2 linked regions of the Persicobacter psychrovividus genome follow. The protein of the gene in region 1 interacts with the protein of each later gene in a pairwise test. Links are inferred from orthologs where the notes say so. Each region holds a gene or a part of one and is shown on either strand. Other genes may lie near its edges. The genes, in order: ribD and accC.

Region 1 (8,290 bases):
CAAGAAGGTTGCTCATTCCATCGGTGTAGTTGTTGGCATCAGCCCTGAAGCCGAGTGAAAGAGAGAGTCTTTCATCAAAAAAGCCTTTGGTTACCTGCCCGAATACATTCCATTTCACCAGGTCGAGTTCACTTGAATAATTGATCGGGATCGTTTTGTCGGCGACAGCTGAATAGGCGAGGAAAGAGCTTCGGTTGGTGTACCGGGCAAATTCAGACCCCACCCCATAATTAATTGCCCAGCCGTTTACTTTTCGGTAATCTTCGAGGCGTAATTTGTTTTCAGCCTCAGTGGACAGGTAATCGAGGGTTTTGGGCTGACTTTCATCGTTGTTTAAATGTTTGTAAGAGGTATTTTTAAGCATATTCCGACTCAATACCGCTGTGAATACCCCATTGTCATGGAAGTGTTCGAACTTAGAACCGATAGCGTATGTCCATTGGTTTTGGATCGGGATTTGGTCGTAGGTGTATTTGTTGGCGCGGTAATTCTCATCCGTCGTATCTTCGAGGACTTTATCGTTCAGCGAAAAATCATCTAAAGAGCCCAGACTTACGAAGGTAAGCTGATTTTTATTGTTGAATTTATGTTTGACTTTGGCCTGATAGTCATTGTAAGTAGGGAGGAAAGGCAAGCCCAACACGGAAAACAGAAACTGCAAATAGGATCTTCTTGCACTGAGGATGAAGGTGGTGTTTTCTGCCAGTGGACCTTCGAGTGTTACCCCAAGATCGCTGGCGCCCACAATTCCATTGAAGGTAAGTTGATCGTCGCGGCCATCTTTTTGCTCAAATTCAAATACAGAACTCAAAGCATTGCCGCGGTTGGCAGGAAATGCACCACTGTAAAATTCTACCTCACGAATAAAATCCACATTAATAATGCCCACAGGTCCACCTGAGGCTCCTTGTGTTGCAAAGTGGTTGATGTTTGGAATCTCGATACCGTCCAGGTAAAAGCGGTTTTCATTCGGTGCCCCTCCACGAATCAGAATGTCGTTCCTGAAAGAGGCGGAAGATGCTACCCCAGGCAAGGACTGCACCACTTTACTGATGTCGCGGTTACCTCCAGGGTTTCTTTTAATTTCATTGGTGCCAATGGTTCTCAGCGATAGCGGGGACTCCATTTTTCGCTCAAAGCCCTTAGCGGTAACCTCCACGCCTTCAAGCTGTGTAGCGTCTTCTGTCAGGGGGAATTTTACAATGGCTGGCCGCGAGTTGGTAACTTCGACCTCAAAAATGACTTTCGGCTTGTAGCCAACATAGCTCACCTCAAGGTTAAACAAACCAGGCGTCAGGGCAGTGAATTCAAATTTCCCGTTGATGTCAGTTACAACACCAGTAGTGGTGCCCTGAATAACCACGTTCGCAAAGGGAATAGGCTCGTTGGTGAGCTGATTGAATACTTCTCCTCGGATAATACCGTTTTGCGCTTGGCTGATAAAGCTGACAAAAAATAGCAGGATAGAAAACAGTAGGGATTTCATGATGGTATGAAGTCAGAAAATAGCGTTGATGTTGTTTTAGGTTATTTAAGTTTACGTGTAAGGTAAATTTAGTTGAGTATTTATCAATAATATTTTAACTATTTTTATCAATGAGCTGATAGAGTTTAGTTATGTCTAATTAATCGACCGAAAAAGTTAAACAAAAAAAAGAGCGCCATTACCCTTAATGGGGCTGGTGCTCTTTAGTAATATTTTATCAACAGATCGTTGTGTTAGCGCAATGGTTGGCGCTCGAGTGGCATAGTCATACAACGCGGGCCACCAAGCCCTCTTGAAAGTTCTGAGGATTTGATCTCCAGGACTTCTACACCAGCTTCTTTCAATGCCCTGTTGGTATACTTGTTTCGGTCATAAGTAATGACACGGCGCGGGCCAATGGCAAAAACATTAGCACCATCATACCACTGCTCGCGGGAAGCGTATTCAGGGTAACCTTGTGCAGTGCCAATCACTTCAAGATGTGGGATTTCCTGTTTCAGCAGGTCGATAATGGATTTGTTGACCACCTCTTCTTCGAGAATCACCTCCCCGTTACTGTCTACCCCTTTTTGGCGGTAGATGTAGGTGGTCAGGTTCATTTCCATCGCATCAGGATAAGTAACGATCAGGTTTTCATCAATCATGGTGAATACCGTATCGAGGTGCATGAAATTGCGTCGTGCAGGCAGGTGTACCTCATATACCCGCTCCACATTGCTGTTCGCCAGGGCATGTTTCGCCACTTGCTTGATCGCCTTGGGGTCGGTACGCTCGGAGTTACCAATGGCCAACGCTTTTTCAGAAAGCACAATGACATCGCCACCTTCAATACATGGTGTTTCAGGGCTGCCATCATGCTCATAAGCATTGACATAGTTGTTCTTGAACTGTGGGTGGTGAGCAAAAATCATTTGCATGATATCGGACTCCCGCTGGCGGCCAGGGTATTTCATATGGCTTGAGATGACCCCCGACTGAATTACTGCTGCAGGGTCCCGCATAAAATAACTGTTAGGACTTGGGGTAATCAAAAAGTCCAGGTCGCCTAAATCAGCCAATGCATCTGGGCGCCACTTTCTTCTCAGGTGCTTCATGCGAATGCCTGAAGTAAGTGCTGTGGTTGCCTCGGCAAGCGACAGGTGCGCCAGAAGGTCTTCAGCAACATGTGCGTAGCCCTTTACTGCCAAGGCAGATTTGTAGGCATTCAGGCGAAGCTTTTCATCTTTCATTACATCCTGAAGGAGCCCTTCCAGACGGAAAACTTTAGCGTTGGTGTTGAGTCTTACCAAAGCGCGGAACTCATCGTGTTCGCGTTGAATTTGCTCCAGGTAGGGAACGTCTTCAAAGAGGAATTCTTTGATATTATCAGGAGTAAGCATCTCCAGCTCAAAGCCAGGGCGGTGCATAATTACACCATTAAGTACTCCGAATTCAGACTGCAATTTCAGCTCCATAAAATTTTATGTTTATAAGTAAGCGTCCTGTATGAGCATGCCATACAGTGCACGTTTCGATAGATCTAATAAAAATACACTCTCAGGTTAAATTGGTGAGCATATTAAAAGTTCAATTTGATTCGAATTTAAAGTTTATTGGCTAAAATAGCCATTAATTTCTCCAAATACAGTTGGTCTGTCGGGTCAAAATCATTCAGCTGATCACTGTCTACATCAAGGATCATGGCAACGTTTTGGCCTTTAAATACAGGAACGACGATTTCAGATTTACTGTCTGATGAACAGGCAATATGCCCAGGAAATTGTTCTACATCAGGTACCAGAAGGGTTTGTGCTTCTGCCCATGCGCTTCCACATACGCCGCGGCCTTTCGGTATGCGGGTACAGGCGATAGGTCCCTGATATGGCCCAAGCACCAGCTGATCTTCTTTCACGATGTAAAAACCTACCCAAAAGAAATCGAAGGCTTGTTTGAGTGCCCCAGCGATATTGCTCAGGTTGGCAATCAGGTCGTCTTCATAACTGATCAGTGCCTCAATCTGAGGAAGCAATTGTTCGTACTGATCCGCTTTTGTACTGTTACGGTCAATCAATAAGCTTTCGGCCATAATATATTTTTTGTTCGTATAGTTATTTTTTATTGTACCAAATCGACAGTCTGTCGTTGAGGATGTATTTTTCTTCGGCAAGTTGCCCTTTTATCTTGGGGGCAAGAATGCCACTGCCGAAGGTGGCTGTTGCTGTAAAAATTCGCGCTTCATCCCAAAGGTCAGCTTGCATTATCTGATTGAGCAAACCAGCACCACCTTCGATAAATACCGAATGGATTTTTTGCTGATATAGGTCGCTCATGAGCTGTTCAAGAAAATGCTCCTTTTTCAATGCAATGAAAGTTGTATTCCCAACGACGCCATTTTTTGTGAAATTATAGCAACGGGTAGGTTGTGTTCCCTGAAAAAGGTGAAGGGTATTGGGGAGCACAAGGTTACGATCAATAACCACCCTGATCGGGTCTTGCCCTTTCCACAAGCGGGCATTGAGCACGGGATTGTCGTAAAGTGCGGTATTTCTGCCCACCATAATGGCCTGCTCTTCAGTGCGCCATTTATGTACCAAAGTACGCGAATGAATATTGCTGATCCATTTGGAATCGTAATTTTCTCTTGCCACAAAACCGTCCTGCGTCTGTGCCCATTTCAAAACGACATAAGGGCGCTTTTTCTCCATGAAGGTGAAAAAACGGCGGTTCATCTCCCGTGCTTCCTGTTCCATGACTCCCGTGACCACCTCAATGCCCGATTCAATCATACGATGGAGCCCACTGCCAGCTACTTCAGGGTTGGAGTCTGTGGCAGCCACCACCACCCGCTTTAATTGGTGCTTGATTAACAGATCGGCACAGGGAGGGGTTTTCCCGTGGTGAGCGCAGGGTTCGAGGGTTACGTAGGCAGTGGCTTCAGGGAGCAACTGTTTGTTTTTTACATCGGCAATAGCCCGTACTTCGGCATGTCCTTCTCCTGCCCGCTGATGCCACCCTTCGCCAATAATTTTCCCCTGATGCACAATAACGCACCCCACAATAGGATTGGGGTAGGTTGTGCCAAGCCCGAGTTTTGCCAACTCAATAGCACGGTTCATAAACTTTTGGTCTTCAGTCATCTTTTTATAAATCAAGCGGGCACAGGACAAGCCCAGGTTAGAATTATACCAATGGGGGCCAAAATAAGTTTTTTTTCGCCATTAGAAGCTAAAATTTTAGAGATTTTCCTTTCTGTCAATTTACTTTGCAGTTCTAAATCTTGAGATGACTCAAAAGAGATAACCTACAACGATGGAGCATAAATATAAAAGGATTGAAGATTCACGCATAGAAATCAAGCAGCTGATGTTGCCTTCAAACGCGAATTTTAGTGGGAAAATTCACGGGGGGCATATATTGTCGTTGATGGATCAGGTGGCTTTTGCCTGCGCATCCAAGCATTCAGAAACCTATTGTGTGACTGCTGCGGTAGAGCGCGTCGAGTTTCTGCACCCCATAGAGGTGGGGGAGTTGGTATCGATGAAAGCACAAATCAATTATGTTGGCAGAACGTCGATGATTGTGGGGATTCGTGTGGAGTCTGAGGATATTAAGACGGGCACTGTAAAGCATTGTAATTCGTCGTATTTTACAATGGTGGCCAAGGATGAGCAGGGGAAAACAACCGCTGTACCAGGGCTGGTCATCAATTCTGAGAATGCTATTCGACGATTTTTGCGGGCGGCACATAAGGTAAGCTACCTGAAGACGAAAATTGAGAAGTTTAATAGCCGAAAGGTGGAGGAGTTTATGGACGAGGTTTACCTGAGTCAGCTGAAACTCTTTAATGTGAAAATTGAGCTGGATCAGAAAGATTAAAAAAAAGCGGTAAGGACAGATTTTCCTTACCGCTTTTTTGATCTACAGGGGTAGGTATTTCCTCCTGCTGAAGCCTGATATTTATTGTTTGCTGCTTATCAGGACTCTCTTTTACTTAATTCAGCACCACCGTTGACTTCCACATCCACGGTCAGGTGGTCGTGCCCGTCAGCTTTATAGAACAAGTGCGCTCCCCCGTCGGCTTCTCCTTTAATCAGGCTTGAAGCATTCACCCATGCATTGGCGGCGTCGATCAATTTTACCTCGTATTTTTCTGCTTCAACAGGCACATTCAAACTCGCGCCTTCAACAGGTTCGTGGCAAAATTTTGAAGCGCCTTTGGCTTCCACCGAGATGGTATTGAAACTATTACCCGACAGGTTACATACCGCACGGTCAGCGAGTTTAATTTCCGCTTCCTGACCAATAACAGTCGGCAGGTTGATGATCGCATTGTTCTTCACATCAGTGTTTGAGGTTTGTGTACAGTCGATGATCAGCTTAGGGACTGCCACATTTTCAGCCGCAAAAACTTTTGCCGAGTCTTTGGCAGTGATGGTCATGGGCTCGAAGCTGAAATAGGTTTTTGAAAAATCTACCTTCGCCTCGTTGGTTACGATCAGTTCATGGATCATTTTGGCACTCAGGGTAATTTGCAACTGATCGATCGCAGCACCCTCGGCAAGATAAATACTCAGGTGATTGTCATTAATTTTGAAATGCAGATTGGAGAGCTCCCCAAATCCGCTGACCTGCGCTTTGCTTTCAGAAGCATTTTGGATGTTCAGGTGCAGGTGCTGTCCAATTTCTACGGAAGTAAAATTCCCCAATGGGACCTCAAGGCTCGATGGGCTTGGAGCAGGGCTGTCGGAGCAGCTGCTGAAGATGGCCGATAAAACGATCAGGCAGAGGAATAGAGGGTTACTTATTTTTTTCATGGTGTAAAGATCAATATGAAATAGCCGACAACAAGGGTTAATGGGGCTGTCGGATTAATTTGTAGGGCAAAGATATAAAAATTCAGGTATTTGAAGTATCCCGAATGATGATGATTAAAGCCAAAAAAAGCAATGCTAAAATAACATTGCTTTTGGGATTTTAAAGAAGGGTTCAGTCTACGCTAAAGCGAAAGGTCTTTGATGAATTTTTCAGCACCATTATGAAGTTCTACAGTGGGAGTATAGCCATGATTCACATAATAAATTTGCGCACCATTGTTGGCTGTTCCTTTGATGTCCTCTGTGGCATCCACCCAGAGTTTGGCACCAGTATCAATGTTCAGGTCGTAAAGGGGTGCTTTGAGTGGGGCCTTGCTGTCAGGAATGAAATCATCATTCGAGGTTTCATTGAACAGGGCACCGTTTCTTGCGCTGATGGTCACTGTGGAACTTGCATTCCCTTGAATATTGGTATGGGCTCCAGTATCCATGGTGAGTTGTGCGCTGTGGGTTTCAAGGTCAGCGATGAATAAACTTGCGCCATTTTTAGTGTTCAGCTTCAACTCGTCCTTGACCAGTAGTTGGTCTTCAAAATTAACAATACTGTGGGTATCGATGTCCAGGTTGGCTTGATCTTCTGTGGTAATTGCCCCTTTAAGCAGGACATCGGCTTGGTTATGGACATATAATCTTTTGAGATCATAACCGAGGTGGATGGTCGTTTTTCCTTCAATTTCTTCTCCTTGTCGGGGCTTGATCATCAGTACGCCATCTTTTACGGCATAGTCCAACTCATTAAAATCACCATTGCTGATATCCACCGAGTAGCTGCCGTCCTGAATAACCGTTACGGGGAAGTCTCGACCCGTGGCATCAATTTCCACACTGTGAAAAGGCGACATATGTTCTCCTGTGGGGTTGTCGTTGGTGGTACATGCTGAAAGGGCTACCACAGCGAGGGCAACAATCATCAGGCTTGAGAATATCTTTTTCATGTTCATTTTTTATGGTTAAGGGCATAAAAACAAACACTGTGCAAGTGTAAATTATTCCTTGAAAATAGGGGGAGAGTATGAATCAGAGGCATGATAATCAAAGCAATCGGCAAAAAAATAGCTGAAAGCAGTTTCATGAAAGCGTGGGCGCGGGAGTGTGCTACTTACGATAGGGGAAGTTTGATATTCTTTTTTCGGAGGGATACACTCTCCAATTATTCTTTTTCCTCTTCAGGCTTGCCACTCATGATATACCACAGAATAATCCCTCCTGCGGTGAAAGGAGTGATGAAGGCCAATGAAATGAGGAAAGCCAGCAGGCCGTCTTCGAGCATCATACTTAATAGGTTTCAGTTGGAAAAATAGGGCGTGCGCTTATGGGGCAATTCGCACTGCAGCCTTGTTCCAGCCAATAGTTTGTTGTTGGTAGTTTTGGCATGGTAATAATATGCAGGTGCGAGACCTTTTCCTCAATTTTCACTGCCTGGTCTGTAAGATAATTGTGTCTGGCAGTTGAAAATCCACTCACAAAAACACAGCGCATGCAAATATTGAGACTCTTAAACCCCTTTGCTAATGGGGTTAAATCACAAGGCGCACTATTCATTAATTTAGGGGAAATCTTCCGAAAGTCAAAGATTATTTTACAGCTTTGGTAACGCCGAAGCATGGGCTGAAGGGACGCTGCAATTTTGTTGATGGTGCTGTATTGGCAGCAGGCATGAAAGGTAATGGTGAAAATAGGATTTTTGTCTTCCGATAGGCATATGTCAAAATCGTTACCCTGAATTAAGTTGCTCATATTCAATTGTTTGTCAATTATCTTTATAGTTGGAACTTTATTTACGCTACTTGGGTTGGTTAAATGTACTTTTCAGTGGTTGGATTAATTTTGTACGATATTTGATGCAGGATAGGGGTAGTGCGAGCATCAATGCCTTATTTTGGGGTAAATCGCGTGCAGGATTGAGGGGATAATTTGTAAATTGCAGCATGGAAAAAGCATTCAATGGCGC
Region 2 (8,406 bases), 540 kb from region 1 along the record:
GAAAAAATAGTTGGTGAATCCTAATAATTATTTAGAGCAATGGCACATCCTAAACGAAAGATCTCCAAAACAAGAAGAGATAAAAGAAGAACACATTATAAAGCAGAGCCTGTAACGTTGTCTGTTTGTCCTACAACAGGAGAAACTCACGTACGTCACCGTGCATACTGGTTGGAAGGTAAACTTTACTACAAAGGTCAGGTTTACATCGAAAAATCAGAAGCTGCGATTTAATTGTTTTCTACGAAAACTTTCAAAAAGCCCCAACTTATTAGATAAGTGGGGCTTTTTTTTGCCTTAAACGTTCCTTCGCCAAATATGGGGGAGAACATTGATGAATATTTTCGAGAAATCAATCATTTTTCTTCTATATTTGTCAATTACTATTAGTGATGGTTTCCTGCCCGACTTTTGGGAAGGAAGCTTATTTTTATTGGAGGCCAGGCACAGTAAGCGTGCTGGGGAGTTTCCTCAAAAATACTTTTAGTTACGGCCTGCATACCGTCCCTGAGTAACTATTTTTTATTTGCTGAGGTCCTGTATGCGGACGGTTATTATTTGATTAATTAGCAGATTTGCTGCAAAGCATAAAGACTTTACCTTCAGGCATGAAAAAATTAAACGCAATGGTGTCGGGAGTTCACGGATATGTTCCTGACTTTGTGATGGACAACAAAGAGTGGGCGAAATATGTGGACACCAATGACGAATGGATCGTTTCCCGAACAGGAATTAAAGAACGTCGATTCTTAAAAGGTGAAGACCAAGGGTCTTCGGTAATGGGTATTGAGGCCGTTAAAGGCCTTTTGGAGAAAACAAACACCGCCCCTGAAGAGGTGGATTTGGTGCTTTGCTGTACTGTTACACCAGATATGTTCTTTCCTGCGACGGCAAATATCATTGCCAACGGGGTAGGTGCAAAGAATGCTTTTGGTTTTGATTTGAATGCTGCATGTTCTGGCTTTTTGTACGGTTTGGTAACAGGGTCTCAGTTCATTGAGACTGGAAAATACAAAAAAGTGGTTGTGGTCGGTGCCGATAAAATGTCCTCGATCATTGATTATAACAACCGCTCAACCTGTGTGCTTTTTGGTGATGGTGCCGCAGCAGTAATGCTTGAGCCTACAGAAGAAGCAGTGGGTGTTATCGACAGCGAATTACAGGCTGATGGTGTCGGAGAGCCTTACTTGCATATGAAAGCAGGAGGTAGCCGCCGTCCTTCAACCCATGAAACCATCGACGCCAACGAGCATACCATCCATCAGGAAGGGTCTACGGTGTTTAAATTTGCAGTAACAAAAATGGCTGATGTTTCTGCCGAGATTGTTGAGCGCAACCAGCTTGCTCCTGAAGAAATCTCTTACCTGGTGCCTCATCAGGCCAACTTGCGAATCATTGATGCCACTCGCCGCCGTGTAGGTTTGCCAGTGGAGAAGGTGATGATGAACATCGACCGCTACGGCAATACCACCAACGCCACTATTCCTTTGTGTTTGTGGGATTATGAGAAGAAACTCAAAAAGGGTGACAACCTGATTCTTGCAGCCTTCGGTGGCGGCTTCACCTGGGGGTCAGTTTACCTTAAATGGGGGTACGATTCAAAATAATTGGCTTCTATTTTGCTGAAATAAAGGATAAACCTTACTTTTATGCGCCGTTGAGAAATAGGTGTATGAATGGTGAGTTTCCTTACTTAGAAAGAAACTATTAGAAAATTTAAGATATAAATAATGGCAACTACCGCTGATATTAAAAACGGATTATGTATTAAATTCAAATCTGGATTATACATTATTACTGATTTCCAGCACGTTAAGCCAGGGAAAGGCCCAGCTTTCGTACGTACGAAGATGAAAAATGTAGTGACAGGAAAGACGATCGATAATACGTTCTCTTCTGGTCATAAAATTGATCCAGTACGTATTGAGCGTCGTCAGCACCAATTTTCTTACACCGATGATTTCGGTTTGAACTTTATGGACACCAATACTTGGGAGTCTGTAAATCTTCCAGTAGAGTCTGTAGATAATGCCGACTTGATGAAAGAAGGCGAAATGGTAGAGATTTTATTCTTGGCTGAGGAAGAGCGTCCATTGCTTTGTGAGCTTGCTGCTCATGTGGTTTTGGAGGTAACTTACACTGAGCCAGGTATTAAAGGCGATACCGCGACAAATGCTACTAAACCAGCCACCATGGAAACTGGTGCTGAAATTCAAGTACCCCTATTCATTAACCAAGGGGATACGATAAAAGTCGATACGCGTACGAGATCGTATGTGGAACGTGTAAAAGTATAATAACCCTATGAAACCATCAGAGATTAAAAGCCTGATTGACTTTATCTCTAAGTCAGGACTTAACGAGGTAAAAATTGAAACGGAAGAATTTAAAATTTCTGTCGTTCGTGAGCCAGAGCAACCTACTCGCGTAGTAGAAACCGTCGCTGCAGCAGCAGCTGCGCCGGCAGCCGCTCCAGCACCCGTAGTGTCCCAGGTACCAGCCTCAACTCCTGCGCCGGCAGCAGCGCCAGCAGCAGAGACCAATGCTAATTTGGTAACGATTAAAGCACCAATGATTGGTACTTTTTACAAGTCTGCCAATCCAGAATCTCCAGCCTTCGCGAATGTAGGTGACAAGATTTCGGCAGGTCAGACGGTATGTATCATTGAGGCCATGAAGCTTTTCAATGAGATTGAATCTGAAGTAAGCGGTACAATCGTAGAAATTTTGGTAGACGACGCTACTCCTGTAGAGTTTGATACCCCACTTTTCTTGGTAGATCCGACGAAATAATTTAAAAGCCTGGACTACGGTTTGGGCTTTTTTTATTCACTGGTGCGCCCTGCTGATTTTTGGGTACCCAATGTCGGACATTTTTATTGACCTTAAATTCAATCATCGTGTTTAAGAAAATTCTGATTGCCAATCGCGGCGAAATCGCCATGCGTGTGATTCGCACCTGTCGCGAGATGGGCATCAAAACGGTTGCAGTTTATTCTACTGCTGATAAGGAAAGTTTACATGTGAAATTTGCAGACGAAGCGGTATGTATCGGTCCTGCACCATCGAACGCTTCTTATCTGAAAATTCAGAATATTATCTCTGCGGCGGAAATTACCAATGCAGATGCTATTCACCCAGGTTATGGATTCTTGTCTGAAAATGCAGAATTCAGCCAGATCTGTCGTGATTATGATATTAAATTTATCGGTGCTTCTCCTGAAATGATTCAGGGGATGGGCGATAAAGCAACCGCCAAAGCGACTATGAAAGCCGCAGGTGTACCGACCATTCCTGGTTCTGAAGGCCTGTTGGATTCTGTAGAGCAAGGTCTTGGATTGGCCAAAGAAATGGGTTACCCTGTAATCCTTAAAGCTACCGCCGGTGGTGGCGGACGCGGAATGCGCCTGGCCAACAACGACGATGAGTTTGTAAAAGGATGGCACGATGCCCGCCGCGAATCTGCGGCAGCCTTTGGTAATGACGGCCTTTATTTGGAGAAATTCATTGAAGAGCCTCGCCATGTGGAAATCCAGGTTTTAGGCGACAGCACGGGAAGAGCGATTCACCTTTCTGAGCGTGATTGTTCCATTCAGCGTCGTCACCAGAAGTTGGTAGAGGAAACCCCTTCTCCGGCTTTGGATCAGGATTTGCGTGAGCGTATGGGCCGTTCGGCAGTGAAAGCTGCAGAGGCGGTGAAGTACGAAGGCGCAGGTACGGTAGAGTTTTTGGTGGACAAGCATGGAGATTTCTACTTCATGGAGATGAACACCCGTATTCAGGTGGAACACCCTATTACTGAAGAGGTAACTGGAGTGGATTTGATCAAAGATCAGATCAAAATGGCGGCAGGTCAGCCAGTTTCGGCTTCCGATCGTTACCCTGAGCGCGTGTCTATGGAGTGTCGAATCAATGCTGAGGATCCAGGCCGTGACTTCCGTCCGTCACCTGGAAAAATCACCAACCTTCATTTCCCTGGCGGACGTGGTGTACGTGTGGACTCGCATGTTTATGCTGGCTACACCATTCCACCAAACTACGATTCGATGATCGCCAAATTGATCGTTACGGCACAAACCCGTGAGCGCGCCATTATTCGTATGAAGCGTGCATTGCAGGAGTTTGTCATCGAAGGGATCAAAACAACGATTCCTTTCCACCTCAAGCTGATGGATGACCCGACCTTCAAGACGGGACATTTCACCACCAAGTTTTTGGAGGATTTCGACTTCGAATCTTTGAAAGATTAAACAAAATAGCAAATATGGTAGGGCCTGGCTTATGCGCCTGACCTAAAATATTATAAATAATTTAAACCGATAGGCTCCTGCTTATCGGTTTTTTTGTTTTTAAGATCATGTTGTAAGGAATTATAATCCATGATTACCTTGATTTAGAGGGTTGCCGTGATTTTTTTATTTTGGATATTGATTTGAGTGCATCACAGTAGGAGGGTAAACACTTTTGCCATCAGGGGCTGTCGCACAACTCAGTTCTATGGATTTAGCACAAAAGATTATTTCGTGAGCTGTACGGATGCACCCGTGTGTGTATCCAAACGATACAAAATTTATGATGATTTGGGCAGACACACAGGTCTGCCCGCAATGTCATTAAGTTAAGCGCATTATCCTGTAGAGACGTTATTTTTAACGTCTAATTCAATGGTGATTTTATAGGTTTCCTCTTAGATTTATTCAAATTGTTACGTGAGTCGTTAAGAATAACGCCTCTACGAGCATTTCAAATTTAGACCTGTGTCCCTCAAAATCCTTAACTTAATGACATTGGGTCTGCCCGTACAGTGGCCAAATAAAATTTCGTGATATAAAATCAGGTTATGGTTGTGTAACAGCCCCTGATAGCGCTTACCTGAATTTTCCTATCACGAGACAGAGTCACGCGATAGACTCCCTGAAGGTCTTATGCACTCTATTGATTTGTAATCGACCTTTGTATAAACCTCTTCAAAGAAACCTGTGGGTAATAAATATTTCTTCATTGACCAAAAACTGCCATTCATTGATTTTTTTGGAAAGAATAGTAGCATCCATGTATCTTTAAATCATGAAGCAAAAAAGTCATCCTTTATCTCAACATTCCCGCCTTGGCGAGCTGATCGGCTATTCAGTGTTGCTGTCCCTTTATTTTTTGATCATGTGGTCGTTCTTTGCGCAAAGGTTACCCAACTTCCTTTCTGCCTACAAAGCGATACTGATCATTGTCGGCATGACCATCGTGATCGCCATAAACATCAAATACCTGATTCCCCACTTTCTGCATGACAGGAAATGGTGGCTATATTTCGGGGGCGCCTTGCTGGCAGTAGTGGTGGTGTCCTATATTTATAATCATTTGGATCAGTCGCTGATGGAACATTATTCCAATTTGATTGACCGGCGGGAGATGCGCCGATACCGCAGGCCGAAATCAAATTTGAGTTATCCGCTGAAGCAAATTGTGCATTATACCGTCTTTCCGCAATTCATGCAGTTTTTGCTGGTGCTGTTCCTTTCCACGGCTTTTGAAATGACCAAATACGCTTTTCAGAAAAGCAGAGAGGCCGTCGCCCTACGAGAACAAACATTGCAGTCGGAGCTTAACTTCCTGAAGTCGCAGATTAATCCGCACTTTCTTTTCAATGCCTTAAATAATATTTACACGCTCGCTTACCTAAAATCCGACAAAGCGCCAGAAATGATTCTCAAGCTGTCGGATATGTTACGCTATATATTATATGATTGCAAGGCAGAACTGGTGCCTGTGGATCGGGAGGTGCAGTATTTGCAGGATTATATTCAGCTGCAATTATTGAAGTCTGAAAGGCCACTCGATATTGAGCTGCAACTACAGACGCCGCTGAGTGGTGCCACCGTACCGCCCATGATATTCATCCCTTTTGTGGAAAATGCCTTCAAACACAGTAAAATTGAAGATAAGCAGGGCTGGATTCGTATTAATTTGTTTCTTGAAGCTGAAGCCCTGATCTTCAGGGTGGAAAACAGCAAGCCGTCTCAGCCGTTCCGTAAGGACAATGTCGGTGGAATTGGCCTGAGAAATGTCGAACGGCGGCTGTCGTTGCTTTACCCGAATTCCCATCAGCTTGAGGTAGAAGATGACCAAGACCGCTTTTTGGTACATTTATCCTTGAACCTTCCTTCAAAAAAATAATCGCCATGCAAAAGTTAAAATGCCTGATTGTAGATGATGAGCTGCTTGCTCGAATGTTGCTGAAAGATTATGTGAGCAAGGTGCCCAACCTTGAGCTTATTGATACTTGTGAAAGCCCCTTGGAAGCCATTGAACTGCTGAAAAGCACCGATATTGATCTGCTTTTCTTGGACATTCAGATGCCTGACCTTACAGGATTTGAATTGCTCAATGCCCTTGCCAAGCCGCCGATGGTCATTTTCACGACCGCCTATGCCGAACATGCCGTGAAAGGTTTCGAGGTGCAGGCGATCGATTATCTGCTGAAGCCTTTTTCGCTGGATCGTTTCATGAAGGCCGTCGCGAAAGCGGAAGAACTGATGAGCCTGAAAGAGGTTGCGCCGACCACGACACCTGCTGCAACGGAAGACTTTTTGATGATTAAGGAGGATTACAAATATCACCGCATTAATGTCAGTGATATCGCCTATGTGGAAGGGATGCGCGAATATGTGCGTTACCATACGCCGACGATGAAAGTGATGGCATTGCAGTCGCTGACCAAACTGATGGACAAACTGCCACAGGGGAAATTCATGCGGGTGCACAAATCTTTCATTGTCAATATGGACTTTGTAGAAGGTCTTGATGGCAATCAGCTCAAAATCCTTGAGCAGTATGTGCCGATCGGAAAAACCTATAAGGAGGCGGTGCTTCATCGGCTTGGTCTTTAGTGCGGCCTTGTTCAGCAACCGTTTGAAATCAGTTGTATGCTGCTCCTCAAAATATGGTTTTTATCGAACTCGATTTAAATAATTTAGGGTGATTATGCGGAAAATAATGGATTTTTTTACTTATTCATGGAGAAAGACAATCTACATCATATTATTTGTCTGAATAACACCTATTTTTGGAAGTGTAAAATTTTTGTGCAGCAGTGAAGCTCCTGCTTCGGTCTGCTGTATGGATTTGTTCTTACTTTTTTCCAGATATATTTCCCATCAAAAAATCTCATGGAACAACAAATTATTGAAAAAGCGCAATCATGGTTGAACATGAAAATTGACGCTGACTCTAAAGCGAGCATCGAGCAAATGTTGAATGCCGAAGACAATACCGAACTGGTAGATTCTTTCTACAAAGATTTGGAATTCGGTACGGGCGGTATGCGAGGAATTATGGGTGTCGGTTCGAACCGTATGAACCAATACACCATCGGTAAGGCTACACAGGGCTTGTCGAATTATCTATTGAAAACATATCCTGGCGAGCAGATCAGTGCTGCGGTGGCTTACGATCCACGCAACAACAGCCGTTTCTTTGCTGAAATTACAGCAGCGGTATTCTCAGCCAATGGTATCAAGGTATATTTGTTCAGCGAATTGCGTGCAACTCCTGAACTATCGTTTGCAATCCGCCATTTGGGTTGTAAATCTGGGGTCGTGATCACCGCATCGCATAACCCGAAAGAATACAATGGCTTTAAGGCTTATTGGAATGACGGTTGCCAGGTAACGGCGCCGCACGACAAAAATATTGTGGCAGAGGTGAATGCCATTGCTTCTATTGATGAAGTGAAATTCGAGAAAAATGCCGACTTGATCGAGCCGATTCTTGAAGAGGTGGATGATGCTTTCTTGAAGGAAATTAAAGCGCGTTTGCTTTCTCCTGAGGCCATCAAAAACCAAAAAGACATGAAGATTGTCTTTACGGGAATTCACGGAACAGGAAACACCCTGACGCCGCGATTGCTTTCAGAAATGGGCTTTGAGAATGTGCATGTGGTACAGGAACAGGCCGTGATCGATGGTAACTTCCCTACGGTAGTATATCCAAACCCAGAAGAAGCAGAGGCTTTGTCGATGGCATTGGCTAAAGCCAAGGAACTGGATGCGGAAGTATTGATGGGGACAGACCCTGACGCCGACCGTGTGGGTATTGCTGTGAAAAATCACAAAGGTGAATGGCAGTTGCTGAACGGTAACCAGACGGGTGCCATGTTGCTGGCTTACGTTTTGCGTCGCTGGAAAGAGCTGGGTAAAATTACGGGCAAAGAATTTACCTGTTCGACCGTGGTAACGACTGGCTTGTTGGAGAAAATGTCCAAAGCGGCAGGAGTGGAGTACTTCAATGTATTGACTGGTTTTAAATTTATCGGCGAGAAAATCAAAGAACTCGAAGGTCAGAAGACGTTCATTGGCGGCGGTGAGGAATCTTACGGTTACCTGTTCGGAGATTATGTGCGTGATAAAGATG

The links.
Region 2: the proteins of ribD (region 1) and accC interact in binary tests that used the Escherichia coli proteins (3 or more experiments, as listed by UniProt). The link is inferred for Persicobacter psychrovividus from one-to-one orthologs.

Annotation. Positions count from the first base shown.
Region 1 is NZ_AP025292.1:459,131-467,420, forward strand. Bases 2,589-5,369 are described here. They hold ribD (bifunctional diaminohydroxyphosphoribosylaminopyrimidine deaminase/5-amino-6-(5-phosphoribosylamino)uracil reductase RibD), read right to left. Parts: upstream 4,603-5,369; coding sequence 3,574-4,602; downstream 2,589-3,573. Other genes in these bases: AABK40_RS01975 (arginine deiminase), read right to left, coding at 2,589-2,940; AABK40_RS01980 (GAF domain-containing protein), read right to left, coding at 3,069-3,551; AABK40_RS01990 (acyl-CoA thioesterase), read left to right, coding at 4,775-5,341. Also shown: AABK40_RS01970 (TonB-dependent receptor), read right to left, coding at 1-1,486; more of AABK40_RS01975, read right to left, coding at 1,720-2,588; AABK40_RS01995 (GIN domain-containing protein), read right to left, coding at 5,440-6,279; AABK40_RS02000 (GIN domain-containing protein), read right to left, coding at 6,462-7,274; AABK40_RS02005 (hypothetical protein), read right to left, coding at 7,490-7,612; AABK40_RS02010 (hypothetical protein), read right to left, coding at 7,615-8,076; prmC (peptide chain release factor N(5)-glutamine methyltransferase), read left to right, coding at 8,268-8,290. UniProt on the Escherichia coli protein: Converts 2,5-diamino-6-(ribosylamino)-4(3h)-pyrimidinone 5'-phosphate into 5-amino-6-(ribosylamino)-2,4(1h,3h)-pyrimidinedione 5'-phosphate.
Region 2 is NZ_AP025292.1:1,002,553-1,010,958, forward strand. What follows is about bases 2,179-5,075. They hold accC (acetyl-CoA carboxylase biotin carboxylase subunit), read left to right. Parts: upstream 2,179-2,900; coding sequence 2,901-4,250; downstream 4,251-5,075. Other genes in these bases: efp (elongation factor P), read left to right, coding at 2,179-2,297; accB (acetyl-CoA carboxylase biotin carboxyl carrier protein), read left to right, coding at 2,305-2,793; AABK40_RS04635 (sensor histidine kinase), read left to right, coding at 5,068-5,075. Outside these bases: AABK40_RS04605 (YceD family protein), read left to right, coding at 1-10; rpmF (50S ribosomal protein L32), read left to right, coding at 40-234; AABK40_RS04615 (beta-ketoacyl-ACP synthase III), read left to right, coding at 609-1,607; more of efp, read left to right, coding at 1,731-2,178; more of AABK40_RS04635, read left to right, coding at 5,076-6,171; AABK40_RS04640 (LytR/AlgR family response regulator transcription factor), read left to right, coding at 6,177-6,884; AABK40_RS04645 (phospho-sugar mutase), read left to right, coding at 7,164-8,406. UniProt on the Escherichia coli protein: This protein is a component of the acetyl coenzyme A carboxylase complex; first, biotin carboxylase catalyzes the carboxylation of the carrier protein and then the transcarboxylase transfers the carboxyl group to form malonyl-CoA.